Regions from separate parts of the Virgibacillus tibetensis genome, predicted to be linked through region 1. Evidence: predicted binding sites of a transcription regulator. Region 1 holds the regulator's gene; the other holds the start of a gene.
What was found. Region 1 encodes CtsR, which represses protease genes until heat stress. Its sites were predicted from a motif close to ATGGTCAATAAAGGTCAAACA; they were not measured.
Positions count from the first base shown of each region.

Region 2: a site for CtsR is predicted at 4,448-4,468, ahead of QGM71_RS11640 (ATP-dependent Clp protease ATP-binding subunit). Genes of this name have one in related genera too.

Region 1 is NZ_JARZFX010000016.1:57,265-66,315, reverse strand. It holds rRNA gene rrf (5S ribosomal RNA) at 1-115, shown strand, start outside; gene QGM71_RS19020 (MgtC/SapB family protein) at 381-1,088, shown strand; gene QGM71_RS19015 (CtsR family transcriptional regulator) at 1,269-1,736, shown strand; gene QGM71_RS19010 (UvrB/UvrC motif-containing protein) at 1,771-2,319, shown strand; gene QGM71_RS19005 (protein arginine kinase) at 2,316-3,380, shown strand; gene clpC (ATP-dependent protease ATP-binding subunit ClpC) at 3,398-5,824, shown strand; gene radA (DNA repair protein RadA) at 6,030-7,403, shown strand; gene QGM71_RS18990 (PIN/TRAM domain-containing protein) at 7,572-8,663, shown strand; gene gltX (glutamate--tRNA ligase) at 8,789-9,051, shown strand, end outside.
Region 2 is NZ_JARZFX010000005.1:25,723-34,773, reverse strand. It holds gene mbcS (acyl-CoA synthetase MbcS) at 1-600, shown strand, start outside; gene QGM71_RS11655 (ABC transporter ATP-binding protein) at 645-1,355, opposite strand; gene QGM71_RS11650 (ABC transporter permease) at 1,357-2,997, opposite strand; gene QGM71_RS11645 (Fe(3+) ABC transporter substrate-binding protein) at 3,126-4,217, opposite strand; gene QGM71_RS11640 (ATP-dependent Clp protease ATP-binding subunit) at 4,539-6,674, shown strand; gene QGM71_RS11635 (ComEC/Rec2 family competence protein) at 6,838-7,710, shown strand; gene QGM71_RS11630 (DUF4064 domain-containing protein) at 7,844-8,272, shown strand; gene QGM71_RS11625 (GntR family transcriptional regulator) at 8,400-8,777, shown strand; gene QGM71_RS11620 (ABC transporter ATP-binding protein) at 8,767-9,051, shown strand, end outside.

The DNA.
Region 1 (9,051 bases):
CTGGTAGTAATAGCGGAGAGGTCACACCTGTTCCCATCCCGAACACAGAAGTTAAGCTCTTCAGCGCCGATGGTAGTTGGGACTTTGTCCCTGCAAGAGTAGGACGCCGCCAGGCAAAGGTAAAACAGCTAAGTCATGTCTCATGTCTTAGCTGTTTTTGTATTTATTAAAGCTTTTATAATCTGTTTTATGATAAATACCTTCCTTTCTATGCCTCTTTCGAATACTTCATCTAGTCAGACATAAAAACCTTACTGTACAAATAAGTTGAAAAGAGCAGCAGTATATTAATTTAGAAAATTGCAAACATAAATGCTAGGTGTTTTCATAATTTTAATGTAAAATAAATAGATATGACTAATTTTAATGGGGTGCGGAAAGTGAGTGCGTTTTTTGATCAAGTAGTTGGGGAAGATTTCCTTTTAATAATGGTTCGTGTATTAGTCGCTTTAGTTTTATCAGGATTGATTGGTTTTGAACGTGAATTAAAAAATCATTCAGCAGGTTTCCGCACTCACATACTAGTCGGTGTTGGAGCCTGTTTAATGATGCTATTATCTTTATTCGGGTTTGAAGAATTTATTGAAAGGTACGGGAATGTTCGATTTGATCCAGCAAGAATTCCATCTTATGTTATTAGTGGTATTGGTTTTCTTGGTGCAGGAACAATCATTGTTTACGGAGGGACAATCCGTGGACTGACTACAGCTGCTTCCATCTGGACAGTGGCAGGAATAGGTTTAGTTGTAGGCGCGGGAATGTATGGGGCGGCTGTTTTTACAACGTTGGTTATCTTATTAAGTTTAATTTTCCTGAATAACTTTGAAAAGCTGTTTACAAGAGGCAAAGGTAAAACAACAAACAACTTAATTGAAATTGTAGCGTTACCGGAGCTTAAAATTAATAACGTTGTTGCGATCTTTGAGGAGTATGAAGTAACTATTAAAAATGTGGAAATTGTAAAAGTGGAAAATAATGTGCGGAATATATTTATAAAAATAGAAAGAAAGCCAGAATTAGACCGAGTGTCATTATTTTCGGAGATTTCTAAAATAGATCATGTTAAAAATATCTCTGAATTACAGTAATAAAACCAAAAGTATCCCTGTACTAAGTGGAAAAATAGTTTTCATCGTTTTGAATTACATTTTTTTGTCTAAAATGTATATAGATCAATGTATTTGCATCTTAGATAATTTGGCGTATAATAAAATCATAGTCAAAGATAGTCAAAGTCAAAGGTCAATATGGAGAGAGGGGGAGGGCTCATGAGTAACATATCAGATGTGATAGAAAGTTATTTGAAAAAAATACTGCAAGCCAAAGACCAAAAAGTGATCGAGATAAAGCGAAGTGAAATTGCTGAACAGTTTCAATGTGTCCCCTCACAAATTAATTATGTGATTAAGACGAGATTTACTGTGGAAAAAGGGTATATAGTAGAAAGTAAACGTGGTGGCGGTGGATACATTCGGATAATACGCGTTATACATCAAGAGAAATCAGAAATGATTGATGAAATTATAAAGATGATCAACCCAACTTTAACACAGCAAGCTTCTCTCGATGTGTTAGAAAGACTGCTGGAAGAAAAGTTGATCACAGAACGAGAGGCAAAAATTATGCTGAGCGCCATTGATAGAAACACGCTGGCTTTTCAGTTGCCGTTACGTGATGAAGTCCGTGCTCGTGTGTTAACTGCAATGCTAACAACCTTAAAATATTTGAATAATTAAGGTGAATTTATAAGTCGTAAAGGGGGAAATAGAGATGGAATGCCAAGAATGTCAGCAGCGACCAGCCACACTTCATTTTACGCAAGTTATCAACGGCAATAAAAAAGAAGTCCATGTCTGTGAAGTGTGTGCAAAGGAAAAGGGCTATATGACTTATCCGGAAGATGGGTATTCGCTTCAAAATTTACTATCAGGTCTATTTAACTTTGATTCTGCAAAAATAGAAAGTCAACACGGTAAATCCTTTAATCAAGTTAAGGAATTACAGTGTCCTAAATGTGAAATGACATTTTCGGACTTTAAAAGTACTGGGAAATTTGGATGTGCAGCATGTTATGATACGTTTTCTAAACGACTTGAGTCTATATTCCGCCGTGTGCATTCCGGAAATACAAAGCATTATGGGAAAATTCCAAAGCGTAAAGGTGGCGACTTGCACACAAAGAAGCAACTGGAAGGGTATAAGGCTGAATTGCAGAGTCTGATTGATAATGAAGCGTTTGAAGAGGCAGCAAAGGTAAGAGATAAAATTAAAGAATTGGAAAATACGAAGAAAAATGAGGGAGCAGGTGATGATTCATGACCTTACAGCACTTCATGAATGATGCAATTAGTCCTTGGATGCGTGAAGAGGGCCCGGATAGTGATATCGTTTTAAGCAGTCGAATTCGGCTGGCGAGGAATTTTGCAGATGTTTCGTATCCAATTCTTGCAGAAGTTGAAAAATTGGAAGATATCCGTGGTTTTTTTGAAAAAGAGTATGAGAATAAGTCCTTTCATGAATATAAGGATTTTGCTTTTTTAAAAGTTAAAAATTTAACAGCTGTAGAAAAACGCGTTCTGGTAGAAAAGCATCTTATCAGCCCTCATCTGGCAAAGCATGCTCAAACCGCAGCAGCACTAATATCTAGTAACGAACAAGTTTCTGTTATGATTAATGAAGAAGATCACATTCGGATTCAGCTTTATTTTCCAGGGTTCCAATTAAACAAGGCTTTAGAAGAGGCATTTAAAGTAGATGATTGGCTGGAAGAGGAGATCAACTATGCCTTTGATGAAACAAGAGGATATTTGACGAGTTGCCCTACAAATGTTGGCACAGGTTTGCGTGCCTCTGTTATGATGCACCTTCCAGCTTTAGCTATGACGAAACAAATTAATCGTATGATTCCTTCGATAAATCAATTGGGGCTTGTTGTTCGAGGTATCTATGGAGAAGGAAGCGAAGCTGTAGGTAATATATTTCAAATATCAAACCAGATTACACTGGGTAAATCAGAGGAAGATATTGTTGAAGATCTGCAAAGTGTCGTAAAACAACTAATTGATCATGAACGAAGAGCTAGAAGCAGAATTATGGAACAATCCGGTACAACAGTGGAAGATCGTATTTACAGAGCATATGGTGTTTTGGAATATAGCAGAATTATTGAATCAAAAGAAGCTGCAAGATGTTTATCCAATGTTCGATTAGGGATAGACTTAGGAATCATAAAGAATGTTTCCAGAAATATACTGAATGAACTTATGATTTTAACACAACCTGGTTTTCTGCAACAATATGCGAAGAGGACTTTGACGGCAAATGAACGTGATGTTCTGCGTGCGTCACTTATCCGTGAACGATTACAATTAGAGAAATAGACAGGAGGAAATACTATATGATGTTTGGACGTTTTACTGAAAGGGCACAAAAGGTATTAGCACTTTCCCAAGAGGAGGCCGTACGCCTTGGACATAATAATATAGGTACAGAACATATTCTATTAGGTCTAGTACGCGAAGGTGAAGGAATTGCGGCAAAAGCATTGCAATCACTTGGCTTGGAAGTTCCAAAGATTCAAGAAGAGGTTGAAAAGTTAATCGGAGTAGGTAAACAACCGATGCAATCGATTCACTATACTCCACGAGCTAAGAAGGTAGTTGAGCTCTCGCAGGATGAAGCAAGAAAGCTAGGACACTCTTATGTAGGTACAGAACATATTCTCTTGGGGCTTATCCGTGAAGGAGAAGGGGTAGCTGCTCGCGTATTAAATAATTTGGGAGTCAGCTTAAATAAAGCCAGACAGCAAGTGTTACAGTTGTTGGGCAGTAATGATTCTCAGGCAGGAAGACAGGGGCGTGGGCAACAATCAAGCGCCACTACCCCGACACTTGATTCATTGGCAAGAGATTTAACTGTTAGTGCAAAAGAAGGAAACATAGATCCAGTTATTGGGAGAGGCAAAGAAATTGAACGTGTTATTCAAGTGTTAAGCCGTCGTACAAAAAACAATCCGGTTTTAATTGGGGAACCTGGTGTTGGTAAAACAGCTGTGGCAGAAGGGTTAGCGCAGCAGATTATTGATAATGAGGTACCAGAAACATTACGGGATAAACGGGTTATGACTCTTGATATGGGAACCGTTGTAGCTGGGACGAAGTATCGTGGTGAGTTTGAAGATCGTTTGAAAAAAGTGATGGAGGAAATCCGCCAGGCAGGCAACATCATTCTATTCATTGATGAGCTGCATACATTGATCGGGGCAGGAGGAGCTGAAGGAGCTATTGATGCTTCAAATATTTTAAAGCCATCTCTTGCCCGTGGAGAACTACAATGTATAGGTGCTACGACACTGGATGAGTACCGTAAGTATATTGAGAAAGACGCCGCCCTGGAGCGCAGGTTCCAGCCTATCCAGGTTGACGAACCAACATTGGATGAAACGATACAGATATTAAGAGGATTACGTGATCGATATGAAGCACATCATAGGGTCACCATTACGGATGAAGCTGTTGAAGCAGCAGTGAATTTCTCTAACAGGTACATTACTGACCGCTTTTTACCAGATAAAGCAATTGATCTTATTGATGAAGCTGGTTCAAAGGTACGACTTCGCTCCTACACTGTTCCGCCTAATTTAAAGGAATTGGAACAGAAGTTAGAAGAAGTGCGGAAAGAAAAAGATGCTGCAGTACAAAGTCAGGAATTTGAAAAGGCAGCATCATTACGAGATTCTGAGCAACGTCTTCGAGAAGAGCTGGAAGAGACGAAAAATAAATGGAAAGAAAAGCAAGGGCAAACAGATTCAGAGGTAACTGTGGAGGATATTGCCAGTGTTGTTTCCATCTGGACTGGGGTACCTGTCTCCAAGCTTACAAAGGATGAAACAGAGCGTCTATTGAATATGGAGGAAACACTTCATAACCGTGTTATTGGTCAGAAAGAGGCAGTAAATGCGGTATCGAAAGCTATCCGCAGAGCACGGGCTGGACTAAAAGATCCGAAGCGTCCAATTGGCTCCTTTATTTTCCTAGGTCCAACAGGTGTAGGGAAAACAGAGCTGGCACGTGCATTAGCTGAGACGATGTTTGCTGATGAGGATGCAATGATTCGTATAGATATGTCGGAATACATGGAGAAACACTCCACATCACGTCTGGTTGGATCACCACCTGGATATGTCGGGTATGAAGAAGGTGGGCAACTTACAGAAAAGGTCCGCAGAAAACCCTATTCGGTCGTTTTACTTGATGAAGTAGAAAAGGCACATCCTGAAGTGTTTAATATTTTGCTGCAGGTTTTAGAGGATGGACGGCTAACCGACTCCAAAGGACGCCTGATTGATTTTCGTAATACTGTTCTCATTATGACATCCAATGTGGGAGCCAGTGAACTGAAGCGGAATAAATTTGTTGGCTTCAATCTTGGAGAAGAAGGACAGGAATATGATGATATGAAAGCGAAAGTAACGGATGAGATGAAAAAAGCATTTCGACCAGAGTTTTTAAATCGTATTGATGAAATGATTGTCTTCCACTCACTAGAAAGAAAACATATGAAGGACATTGTTACACTAATGGTTAACCAATTACAAAAGCGTTTGAAGAACCAGGATATTGACCTGACATTAACAGATAAAGCAATCGAAAAAATTGCAACAGATGGATTTGATCCTGAATACGGTGCACGGCCGTTACGCAGAGCTATTCAGAAAAATATTGAAGATTTATTATCTGAAGAGCTGCTAAAAGAAACAATTGCCATAGGTGAAAAAGTTAAAGTAGGTCTGAATAATAAAGGTGAATTTATTATTCTTCCATAGACGTACACGTAACTAAACGAAAACCGTCAGAAAAAGCTAGAAGATAGTACTCTTCTAGCTTTTTCCTAATTAACGAATCAAATTACTCAGGCTGAAACTGGTAATTGTGGCATTAATAAGGAAATGTTTTTATAAATTGATAGAAATCTGTAACTTTCTGGTTATGCAAATCGTATACAATAGATAAATGAAGGGATAGAGAAACTTGGCCAAACGAAAAACGAAATATGTATGTCAGGATTGTGGTTACGAGGTTGCAAAATGGATGGGAAAATGTCCAGGTTGTGATGAATGGAACACCTTGGTTGAAGAAATGGAGTCATCTGACAAACGTAATAAGCATACATTTAATGTGGGCTCAAAATATTCGAGTAAGCCCGAAAGTATCACAGCCATTGAATCAGAAAAGGAACCGCGGATAAAAACAAAAATGGAGGAATTTAACCGCGTTCTTGGCGGAGGCATTGTTCCTGGTTCACTCGTATTAATTGGTGGTGACCCTGGTATTGGAAAGTCAACATTACTTCTGCAGATATCCTCTCAACTAGCAGAAAAAGAATTACCAGTCCTTTACATTTCAGGGGAAGAATCAACGCGCCAGACAAAGCTCAGGGCCGATCGGCTGAACGTAAAAGCAGAGTTATTATATGTTTTAGCTGAAACAAACTTATTTGATATCGCAAAACAAATTGAGGAAATAAAGCCATCTTTTGTAGTTATCGATTCCATCCAGACTATCTTCAAAGAAGAGATTTCGAGTGCACCTGGGAGCGTCTCACAAGTCCGTGAATCGACGAGTGAATTAATGAAAATAGCAAAATCCAATGGAATACCTATATTCATCGTTGGTCATGTAACAAAAGAAGGTTCTATTGCGGGACCTAGAATACTGGAACATATGGTGGATGCGGTTCTTTATTTCGAAGGCGAAAGACACCACACGTACCGTATTTTGCGTGGGGTGAAGAATCGTTTTGGAAGTACAAACGAAATGGGCATTTTTGAGATGAAGGAAGAAGGATTAAGGGAAGTCATGAATCCTTCAGAAATTTTCCTGGAGGAGCGTTCACAGGGCGCCGCGGGTTCTACTGTTGTAGCCTCCATGGAGGGGACAAGACCTGTACTGGTGGAAATCCAGGCATTAATTTCTCCGTCAAGCTTCGGAAATCCAAGGAGGATGGCTACAGGTATTGATGCGAATCGTGTTCCTTTGTTAATGGCCGTCTTGGAAAAAAGGGTAGGTTTAATGCTTCAGAATCAAGATGCATATATAAAGGTAGCTGGTGGAGTTAAGCTGGATGAACCAGCTATTGATTTAGCGATTGTTGTAAGTATTGCTTCTAGTTTCCGCGATCAGCCAACCCAGCCAGAGGATATTTTTGTAGGTGAAGTAGGGTTAACGGGGGAGATAAGGCGTGTATCACGTATTGAACAACGTGTTCAGGAAGCGGCCAAACTTGGTTTTAAACGTGTTATCTGCCCACAAAGAAACATGGATGGCTGGACTGTTCCAAAAGGCATTCAAGTAATTGGTGTAAATACGGTTCAAGAAGCATTGGATATAGGAGTTGCTAGATAGAGGGTAAATTATTGAAATAAACGATTGTTTATGTTAAAATTTTATGTTTTCATTATTGAATGTTGGTCATTCGTGTGCTACGATTTATTTGTTATTATAGCTTTTTCTTATTTAGTAGGATTATTTTTATTCTAAAAAGGTAATAATACAGGTTAGGAGGTGACAGTGGTGCTAAAAAAGATCGTTCATCTATTCTTTCTGATTATAGGTGGTACCATTGGGTATTTATATATACCAGAAATTATTAATTTATTAGATTTTACAGAGGCGCGTTGGGTAGCATCGCCATATCTAGGAAGTATAGTAGGTGCAATTATATTATTTCTATTTTCCTACTGGCTTGTAGATTATATTGTAGGATTTTTAAAATGGATTGAGGAAGCACTTATTAAATTACCGGTTGGAGATTTATTTTTTGGTAGTCTTGGATTAATGGTTGGTCTCATCATTGCTTTTTTAATTAACATACCATTAAAAGACATTCAAATAGAGCTAGTTTCCCAGATGATACCGCTCTTTATTACAATTTTATTAGGGTATTTTGGTTTTCAGGTTGGCTTTAGACGCAGAGATGAGTTTGTTAATTTACTAAATATCAGTAAAAAGGAAAGAGACAAACGAAGGGTTGATGAGGAAACAGAACCAATGCAACCAAAACCAAAGATTTTGGATACCAGTGTTATAATCGATGGTCGTGTTGCTGATATATGCCAAACCAGCTTTCTCGAAGGCACGATTATAATACCGCAATTTGTGTTAGGAGAATTACAGCATATTGCTGATTCCTCAGATGTATTAAAACGTAACCGTGGACGCCGTGGGTTGGATGTACTGAATCGGATTCAAAAAGAATTGCCGGTCAAGGTAGAAATCTATGAAGGTGACTTTGAAGAAATACAGGAAGTTGATAGTAAACTGATTAAGTTAGCGAAGGTTATTAACGGTGTTGTGGTTACGAATGACTTTAATTTAAACAAAGTTTGTGATCTGCAAAGCGTTGCTGTGTTGAACATTAATGATCTGGCAAATGCAGTTAAACCAGTTGTACTACCTGGCGAAGAACTGATGGTGCAAGTCATTAAAGATGGAAAAGAACATAATCAGGGGATCGCTTATTTAGATGATGGTACCATGATTGTTGTAGAAGAAGGCCGGGATTATATTGGTAAGACCATAGAAGTATTAATTACAAGTGTGCTTCAGACCTCAGCTGGCCGTATGATCTTTGCAAAACCAAAGTTACTTGAAAAAGCCTTGTAAAAAAGGTATAACTTATAGTGACTATAAAAAAGTGATAACAGTAATTGTTATCACTTTTTGTTATACTTAGGTAAAGAGGAATTGTAACGATAGATTTAGCTTTGAAAATCGAAAGGGGTAACCTCATGACAAAGGAAGTTCGTGTACGTTATGCACCAAGTCCAACAGGAGATTTACACATTGGAAATGCACGTACAGCATTGTTTAATTATCTATACGCCAAACACTATAATGGAAAGTTTATTATTCGAATTGAAGATACGGATGACAAAAGAAACGTAGCTGGTGGAGAAGAAAGTCAGCTGATGTTCCTGAAATGGCTTGGTATTGAGTGGGATGAAGGGGCCGATGTTGGTGGTAATTATGGTCCATACCGTCAATTGGAGCG
Region 2 (9,051 bases), on a different contig from region 1:
TTACTGGGTGTTATGAAAGATATGGAAGTAAAGCCTGGCTCTATGGGAAAACCTACACCGGGAAATGATGTTGATATTATTGATGAATTTGGTAAACCAGCTGGTATTAATGAGGTGGGGGACATAGCTGTCAAACTGGATTGTCCTGCTTTATTCAAAGAGTATTACAAAGACTCGGAACGCACGATAATGTCACAGCGTGGTGATTATTATGTAACAGGAGACCAAGCTTTTAAAGACGAGGATGGCTACTTCTGGTTTGAAGGGCGCAGTGATGATATTATTATAAGCTCTGGTTATACAATTGGACCTTTCGAAGTCGAAGATGCACTGGTTAAACACCCCTCTATTCAGGAATGTGCTGTGGTAGCAAGCCCAGATGAAATACGGGGAAGTATTGTGAAAGCTTTTGTTGTTCTGCGTGAGGGAGTCGATAAAAATAATCCGAATTTGGTCAAGGAACTTCAAGATTATGTGAAGGAGTTAACTGCACCTTATAAATATCCACGAAAGATTGAGTTCCTGAATGAACTGCCGAAAACAACTTCAGGGAAAATCAGAAGAATTGAATTGCGTCAGAAAGAGATGCAAAAGCAATAGAAAGAACCCGATTGATTACCAGATCAATCGGGTTCTTTCTATCGTTATTTGGTTGTTTCCAATTGTTTCATTTCTGAATAATGAGTTGTACAAAGTGATTCCCATTCATGTGCTGCACCATCACGCAATGTGATAATTCGATCAGCAATAGCTCTTGAATCTTCCCGGTCGTGCGTAACGAAAATAGAAGTGGTACCGGTTGCTTTAATTATATTCCTCAGCTCATTTCTGATTTTAATTTGTAAATCAGTATCGAGATTACTAAACGGTTCATCCAATAAGAGTAAGGATGGTTTAGGAGCGAGTGCACGTGCCAGAGAAATTCTCTGTTGCTGACCACCACTAAGTTCATGTGGATAACGCTTTTTGTAATGCATCATATTAATCAAATCCAGAACTTCATTTACTCGGGTTTCTTTTTCCTTTTTACTAAACCCTTTTAACCCAAACTTGATATTGTCAATTACTGTCATATGCGGAAATAAAGCATAATCCTGAAATACCATCCCGATTCCCCGCTTTTCAGGAAGAATAAAGTGTCGGTCATCTGTCACCACATGCTCATCGATATGGATGGAGCCTGATTTAGGTGTCTCCAGCCCAGCTAATAAACGTAATACTGTGCTTTTTCCGCTTCCGCTTTCTCCAAGGATAGATACAATATGTCCCTTTTGTATTTCCAGATCGAAATTCTCAATAATGTTACTCTTTGAATTCTTATAAGAGAAACAAAGATCGTTAATTTTAATAAACATATTATTTAGACTCCTTTTCCAAAATATGATGGAAAACAAATATTGCAACAGCACTGATAACGATAATAATGATAGATGCCAAAGCTGCTTCATGAATTTGTTCGTCATTCGCGTATTGGAATGCTTTTGTAGATAATGTGTCAAAGTTAAAAGGTCTTAATATCAAGGTAAGCGGCAGCTCTTTCAATATTTCTATAAATGATAGAATAAAGCCACTTAAAATAGCTCCTTTTAAAAGAGGCAAGTCGACTTTAAAGAATGATTTAGTCATTCCCATTCCGAGCATGCGTGAAGCTTCTGTAAATGAGTTTCCTATTTTATCATAACCAGATTCGATGGCATTAAACCCGACGGCTAAAAACCGTATGACATAAGCTGAGACAAGCATAAATAAACTAGTGCTTAAATATAACATTTGCTCTAATCGGGCAAATTCATAAAATCCAAATAAGAAATTGTCTGTTCGAATAAATACGGTAATAATACCTACAGCAATTACTGCACCAGGAATAGAATAACCAAGAATTATAACTCGTGCAGACATTTTCGATAAGAAGCTTTGGTGTATGCGAGCAAAATTTGCAATGATTACAGCGAATACAATAATCATGGTAGAACCAGCTAATGCCACAATTAACGAATTAATTATTAATGAAACAAAAGCAGGATCAATTATTTTTTCATAGGTTAATAATGTCCAATCAACTAACTGTACAAACGGAATTAAAAACCCTAAACCAAAAATGATAGAGCAATATATAAATGCTGCCTTCCCTTGCCACCCCTGTAGCTTGACCGGGGTTAATGGACGTATTTTCGCTGAGGGGAAACTATACCGTTTCCTTCCGCGAAGGAGTTTTTCCAAAACCAAAATGGCAAAGACAATAAACATAAGTGTGGCAGACAGCTTTATTGCAGCATTTAAATCTCCCATTCCAAACCATGTCTGGAATATGGCAGTGCTGAAAGTTGGTATACCAAAGTATTGCACCACGCCATAGTCATTCAGCACTTCCAGAAGAACAAGACTGACACCGGCAACAATAGCACCACGGGAAATAGGCAGTACTACAAGAAAAAATACCTCAAACGAGTTTCTGCCAAGTAATCGGGCGTTTTCAATGAGTGAAGAAGATTGGTTTGATAGAAAAGCTCGTGTAATCATATATACATAAGGGAACAGGAAAAATGTGAAAATAAAAATAGCACCTGGTAAAGACATAATATCAAAATAGGATTGATTAACAGGTATGTTAAAATGAGTGCGCAATGTTGTTTGTATGACGCCAGTATAGTTTAGAATGCCGTTATATGTGTAAGCAGCAATGTAAGGAGGAATCGCTAATGGCAGAATTAGTCCCCATTTAAAAAAACGTCGTAAAGGGAAATCATATGCAGAAATTAGCCAAGCCAAACTTGTGCCAATTAAGATACTGAAAATTCCAGTAAAAACAATGATTATGCTTGTGTTCTTTAATAATAGAGGAAGAATATATTCTTTAACATGTTGCCAATTAGAAGTCTCCTGCGTAAAAAAATTTACTAGAATAGATAAATTAGGCAGTAGTATGAGTACAACGATAAGGAAGCTGAAAAGCGTCCATAAGTTTAAGTATTTGGAAAAGTTCCTAGAGAGCTTCAAAAATCTACACTTCCTTAGTTCCTGAATAGAATGTTTACATACTCTATAATGATAACAGTTCTCACTAAGATTGTATAGAAGGAATGCTGTATCTTTGAGTGAGATACAGCATTCCTTTTACATCAAAACTATTTCCAGCCTACTTTATTCAATATCATAATCGCTTCATTATTGTGTTCGCCCAACTCTGATAAATTGAGATCCTGTTCCTTGAAATCTCCCCATGATTTTAATAAATCATCAGGTTCTACATTCGGGTTCACAGGATATTCAAAGTTTGTAGCTGAGAATTGCTCTTGAGCTTCCTCTTTTGATAAGAATTCCATGAATTTGATTGCATTTTCTTTATTTTTACTGCTTGCTGTTAAGCCAATTCCACTAATGTTAATATGGGTTCCAGTTGTATCCTGATTAGGGAAAACGATACCTAATTCCTCGGCGGCCTTTACCAACTCCGGATCTTCAGAATTCAGCATTCTTCCATAGTAGTAAGTATTAATTACAGCTATATCACCTTCACCAGCAGCTACTGCGATTGCTTGGTCTGTATCTCCACCTTTTGGATTGCGAGCCATATTTTCAACAATTCCTTCAGCCCAATCAATAGCCATGTCTTCCCCTTCAAGGGCGATGAATGATGCCATTAAAGATTGGTTATAAATATTTTCAGATGAACGAATCAGCACTTTATTTTTATTGGCCTCGGAAGTAAGATCAGCATATGTTTTTATTTCCTCTGGATCAACGCGGTCTTTATGGTAAGCAATAACACGTGCACGCTTTGTTAAACCAAACCATTTATTGTCTACATCACGATATTTTTCAGGAATATTTTCATTAAGTAGATCACTGTTTACTTCCTGCAGAAGATCTCTCGATTCAGCACGATGTAAGCGACCAGCATCTGCAGTTATAAAAAGGTCAGCCTCCGATGCTTTTCCTTCACGCTCAAGGCGCGTAATTAACTCATCATCTTTCCCTTTAATAACATTCACTTTTATTCCTGTTTCATCTGTGAATGTTTTATATAATTCCTCGTCTGTATCATAGTGACGCCCAGTGTACAGATTAATTTCTCCGTTATCTTCATTCACTTCATTATCTTCATTCTCTGTATTGGATCCTTCAGATGCTTCGTTGTTGTCTGAATCATTACCACAAGCAGTTAAAGCAAGTACAGATATAATCATCAGGATACCTAGCAGTAGTCGTTTAATCATCAATTTATCTCACCTTTCTGTCTCAAATTCCAGCTTCTTAATTGATAATGAATCTCACTATCATTAACTTTTAGTTTAAACAAAATAATTAATAAGTCAATAATTATTAAGATGTTCTATAATTGAATAATCTATAATTACTTTAATTAAAAAGGGTTTATCCCTATAGGGAAAGGGTAAACATACGATTCAACACTATAATTTTAAAAAAATATCAAACAAATTTCTTGAAAGTCAAAAAAGGTCAGAGTATAATAAAGTCAAAGGTCAAATATAGTCAAAGTCAAAAATGAATATAATATAAATTAGGAGGAATGGAAAATGCACTGTCAACAATGTGGTATAAACCCTGCAAACATTAATGTATCTATGCAAATGAATAATGAGAGAATACAGATGCATGTGTGTCAGGAATGTTTCCGGGAAATTCAAGGTAAATTGATGAATTCTAATGATTTTTTCTCTGACTCATCATTTAATGGAGATGCGCAGGAGGCATTTTCCAAGAACTTTAATGGTTCAAATAAAATGGGTGCTAAAACAAAGCAGAAACAAAATAATAACGGAAATGGTTTAATCGAACAATTAGCTAAAAATATCACAAATGCAGCTAGAGCCGGGCTTATTGACCCAGTGATAGGCCGTGATAATGAAGTAAAACGTGTTATCGAGACATTAAACCGAAGAAACAAAAATAATCCGGTGCTTATTGGTGAACCCGGGGTTGGTAAAACAGCTATCGCCGAAGGATTGGCCCTAAAGATAACCGAGGGTAAAGTACCAGCTAAATTAATGAATAAAGAAGTTTTCTTGCTTGATGTAGCTTCTTTAGTTGCAAATACTGGGATACGTGGTCAATTTGAAGAGCGGATGAAGCAGCTTATTCAAGAACTGCAATCCCGTCAGGACATTATTCTTTTTGTTGATGAAATCCATTTATTAGTTGGAGCAGGTACAGCTGAAGGATCTCAAATGGATGCTGGAAATATTATGAAGCCAGCGTTAGCTAGAGGTGAGTTACAGCTTATTGGTGCAACAACACTAAAGGAATATCGACAAATTGAAAAAGATGCAGCGCTCGAGCGTCGCTTGCAGCCGATTATCGTAAACGAGCCATCTCCGGAAGAAGCTGTTTTGATATTAAATGGTATTAAGGATCGTTATGAGAAATTCCATGAGGTTCGATATTCAGAAGAAGCAATTCGTTCATTCGTTACCCTGTCACAGCGCTATATTCAGGATCGTTTCCTGCCGGATAAAGCGATCGACCTGATGGATGAAGTAGGATCACGTTTGAATCTGGCGAATGCTGAAAACGACTCCCATTCCATAAGTCAACGCTTGAATGAAATCATTAAAGAGAAAGAGCAGGCTGCAGATCAAGAAGATTATGAACGTGCAGCTAATTTAAGATATCAGGAAATACAACTGCAAAAACAATTGGAAAAGGCAAAAGGTGAAGAACAGGTTATTGATGTGGCCATTACTGATATTCAACTGATAGTAGAGGAGAAAACTGGTATTCCAGTTACAAAGCTTCAAGCTGATGAGCAGGACAAAATGAAAAATATAGCTGAAAACCTTGGAGCAAAAGTAATTGGACAAGAAAAAGCAGTTGAGAAGGTAGCAAAAGCAATTCGCCGCAGCCGTGCAGGACTTAAATCTAAATACCGTCCAATTGGATCATTTCTATTCGTCGGCCCTACTGGTGTAGGTAAAACCGAATTGACAAAAGCTCTAGCTGAAGAGTTATTCGGCTCACGCGAAGCCTTAATTCGTTTGGATATGAGTGAGTATATGGAAAAACATGCAGTATCTAAGATCATCGGTTCACCACCAGGATATGTAGGGCATGAAGAAGCGGGGCAATTGACAGAGCGTGTGCGTCATAACCCATATTCCATCATTTTACTTGATGAGATTGAAAAAGCGCATCCAGATGTGCAAAATATATTCCTGCAAATTATGGAGGATGGACATCTGACAGACTCTCATGGTCGAACAGTCAGCTTTAAAGAAACAGTCATTATTATGACAAGTAATGCCGGTACTGGAGTGAAAACGGTAAACGTTGGGTTTAATAAAGCGGTCCATGAATCTGTATCTACACTGGAGAACCTGGGCGTTTACTTTAAGCCAGAATTCCTCAACCGTTTTGATTCGATTATTAACTTCAACGAGCTAGTTGAAGACGACTTAGTGAAAATAGTTGATCTCATGCTTGAAGACCTGCAAAAAGCAATGAAAGAAAATGAAATGATTATTTCGATTACAGAAGAAGCAAAACATGAATTAGTGCGACTTGGCTATGACCGCCGATTTGGCGCAAGACCTTTACGCAGAGTCATTCAGGATAAAATTGAAGATCAGCTGACTGATCTGGTCTTAGAAGAAGAAACCGTTGAGAACGTAACTGTTGAACTAGTCGATAAAGAAATTACTGTTAAGAAAGCATAATATGTCTAGAGAAAACCGCTGAGATTGTTCAGCGGTTTTTTTGTTCGGGGCCAAGTTTCTGGGTCCATCAAACAAAGCATAATAAAATCACTCCAAAAATTTTTCAGCAGGATAATAAATATTAAGTCAAAACAGTGTAAAACTAAAAAAGAGGTGATTAATTATGTTCCAGTCTAAGAAGTTCATTGTTTTTATACTAATTATATTTGTTAGTGGCTTGCCAGCCAATACGTATGGTGATTCGACTTCGCCAGAAATGCAGCTGCATTTTATTAACGTTGGGCAAGGGGATAGTATCCTTATCGAAACACCAACAGGAAAAACCATCTTAATTGATGGTGGGCCACCTAAAGCAGGGAAAAAGGTGGTTTCCTATCTAAAAGAAATGCAGGTTGAAAAGATTGACCTGTTAATTGCCACCCACCCTGACATTGATCACATCGGCGGACTTCCACACGTAATGGAAGCTGTTGAAGTCGACCAAGTACTCGATTCTGGAAAAATCCACTCAACAAAAACGTACGCAAGGTATATATACCAAATACGCAAACAAGGTATTCCGGTTAAAATAGCAAAGCGAAATCAACAACTGGAAATTGATCCTTTGATGGAAATTAAAGTTCTAAATACACATGGGAAATCCAAGAACAATAATCAATCCTCCATAGCATTAAAAATAACTTATAATAATATTGATTTTTTATTAATGAGTGACATTGAAAAAGAACAGGAACAGGATTTGATAGCCGAACAGGATGTACAAGCGGAAATACTAAAGGTCGCTCATCATGGTTCAAACACGAGCACTTCACATGGTTTTCTTCAAGAAGTAGATCCACTAGTTGCCATCTTGACCTATAGTTTAGAAAATAATTTTGGTCATCCAGTTGATCGAGTAATTGAAAATTTATACAAGATAGATGCCACCATTTATTCAACTGCAACATTTGGCAATATAGTGATAACAACAGATGGAGAAGACTTTCTTGTACTACCGGAAAAGGATCCAATGATAAATATAGGTTCGGCTGGCTAGAATCATGATATTTAATTTATATACAGGTATACTCAACATTGATATCATATTATTAAGGGATGACCATTAAGATGTTGGGGGGATATGTATCATTAAAAGAACTGGTGAAGTCATACTAGGTATCTTAGGCGCTTTGGTTTATGGTTTGTTTGCTGCCTTGGGGGCAGGAATGATCTGGTTGAGAAATAACCAGGATACCATTAGAAATCTTCTGATCGAAGGAGGCTTTGAACAAGAGTTTCCAGAGATCACCATAGAAGAGGTTACTCATTTATTTAATGACATAAAGGGTGCTGGATTACTTCTTCTAATCACTTCTATAGTAGCTATTCTATTAGGGATCGTAGCTATGATTTTACTTAGAGGAAATAAGAATCCGAAAGCAGCTGGAATCATTTTTATCGGCACAACAGTTGCAGTTATGATTGTTAATTTTGGACTGGGAATTATTGGAGGTATCTTTTATCTTATCGCAGGTATTATGTGTCTCGTTAGAAAACCACCATTGACAAAAGAAAAAGAGCAACAGCCTGAAGATCCGCTGACAGTAGATGAAAAATAATGCCAGAGTAAAGGTTTGCATAATGATGCAAACCTTTACTTTTTTTTGCGAAATCTATTGACAAATAACTTAGTTAGTTATATGGTTAGTTACATAAGTAATTAACCAAATAACGAAGGTGATTAATTTGAAAAACACACTAGACGAAAACAAACCAATATTCCTTCAAATAAAAGAGCAATTAGAAGATTCGATCATCAACGGGAGCATTAAAACTGGTGAACGTGTACCTTCGACTAATGAATTTGCTGCTTACTATAAGATAAATCCAGCTACAGCTGCCAAAGGAATAAACGAGCTTGTAACTGAATTTATTCTTTATAAGCGAAGGGGTGTTGGAATGTTTGTAACAGAAAATGCAAAAGAGATCTTAATCGAAAAACGGAAACAAACGTTTTATGAAAATTACATCCTTCCATTAAAAAGGGAAGCAAAGAAATTGCATATGAGTAAAAATGAGTTAATGGAAATGATGGAAAGAGAGGGGACAGATAATGAAAATTGAGGTAAATAATCTTACAAAGAAATACAAAGACACTATTGCATTAAATAATGTTTCTTTCACACTGGGTGAGCCGAAGATCTATGGTTTACTTGGCAGGAATGGTGCTGGGAAAACAACGTTTATGGATATTTTATCTGGTAATATTCTAGCAAGTGAAGGGAAAATTTTAATTGATGGTGAAAATCCATTTGATAACCAGCGGCTGACGGAACAAATATGCCTAATTAAGGAAGGAAATAATTTTAAGAAGGATTTAAAGGTGAAAAATGTTCTT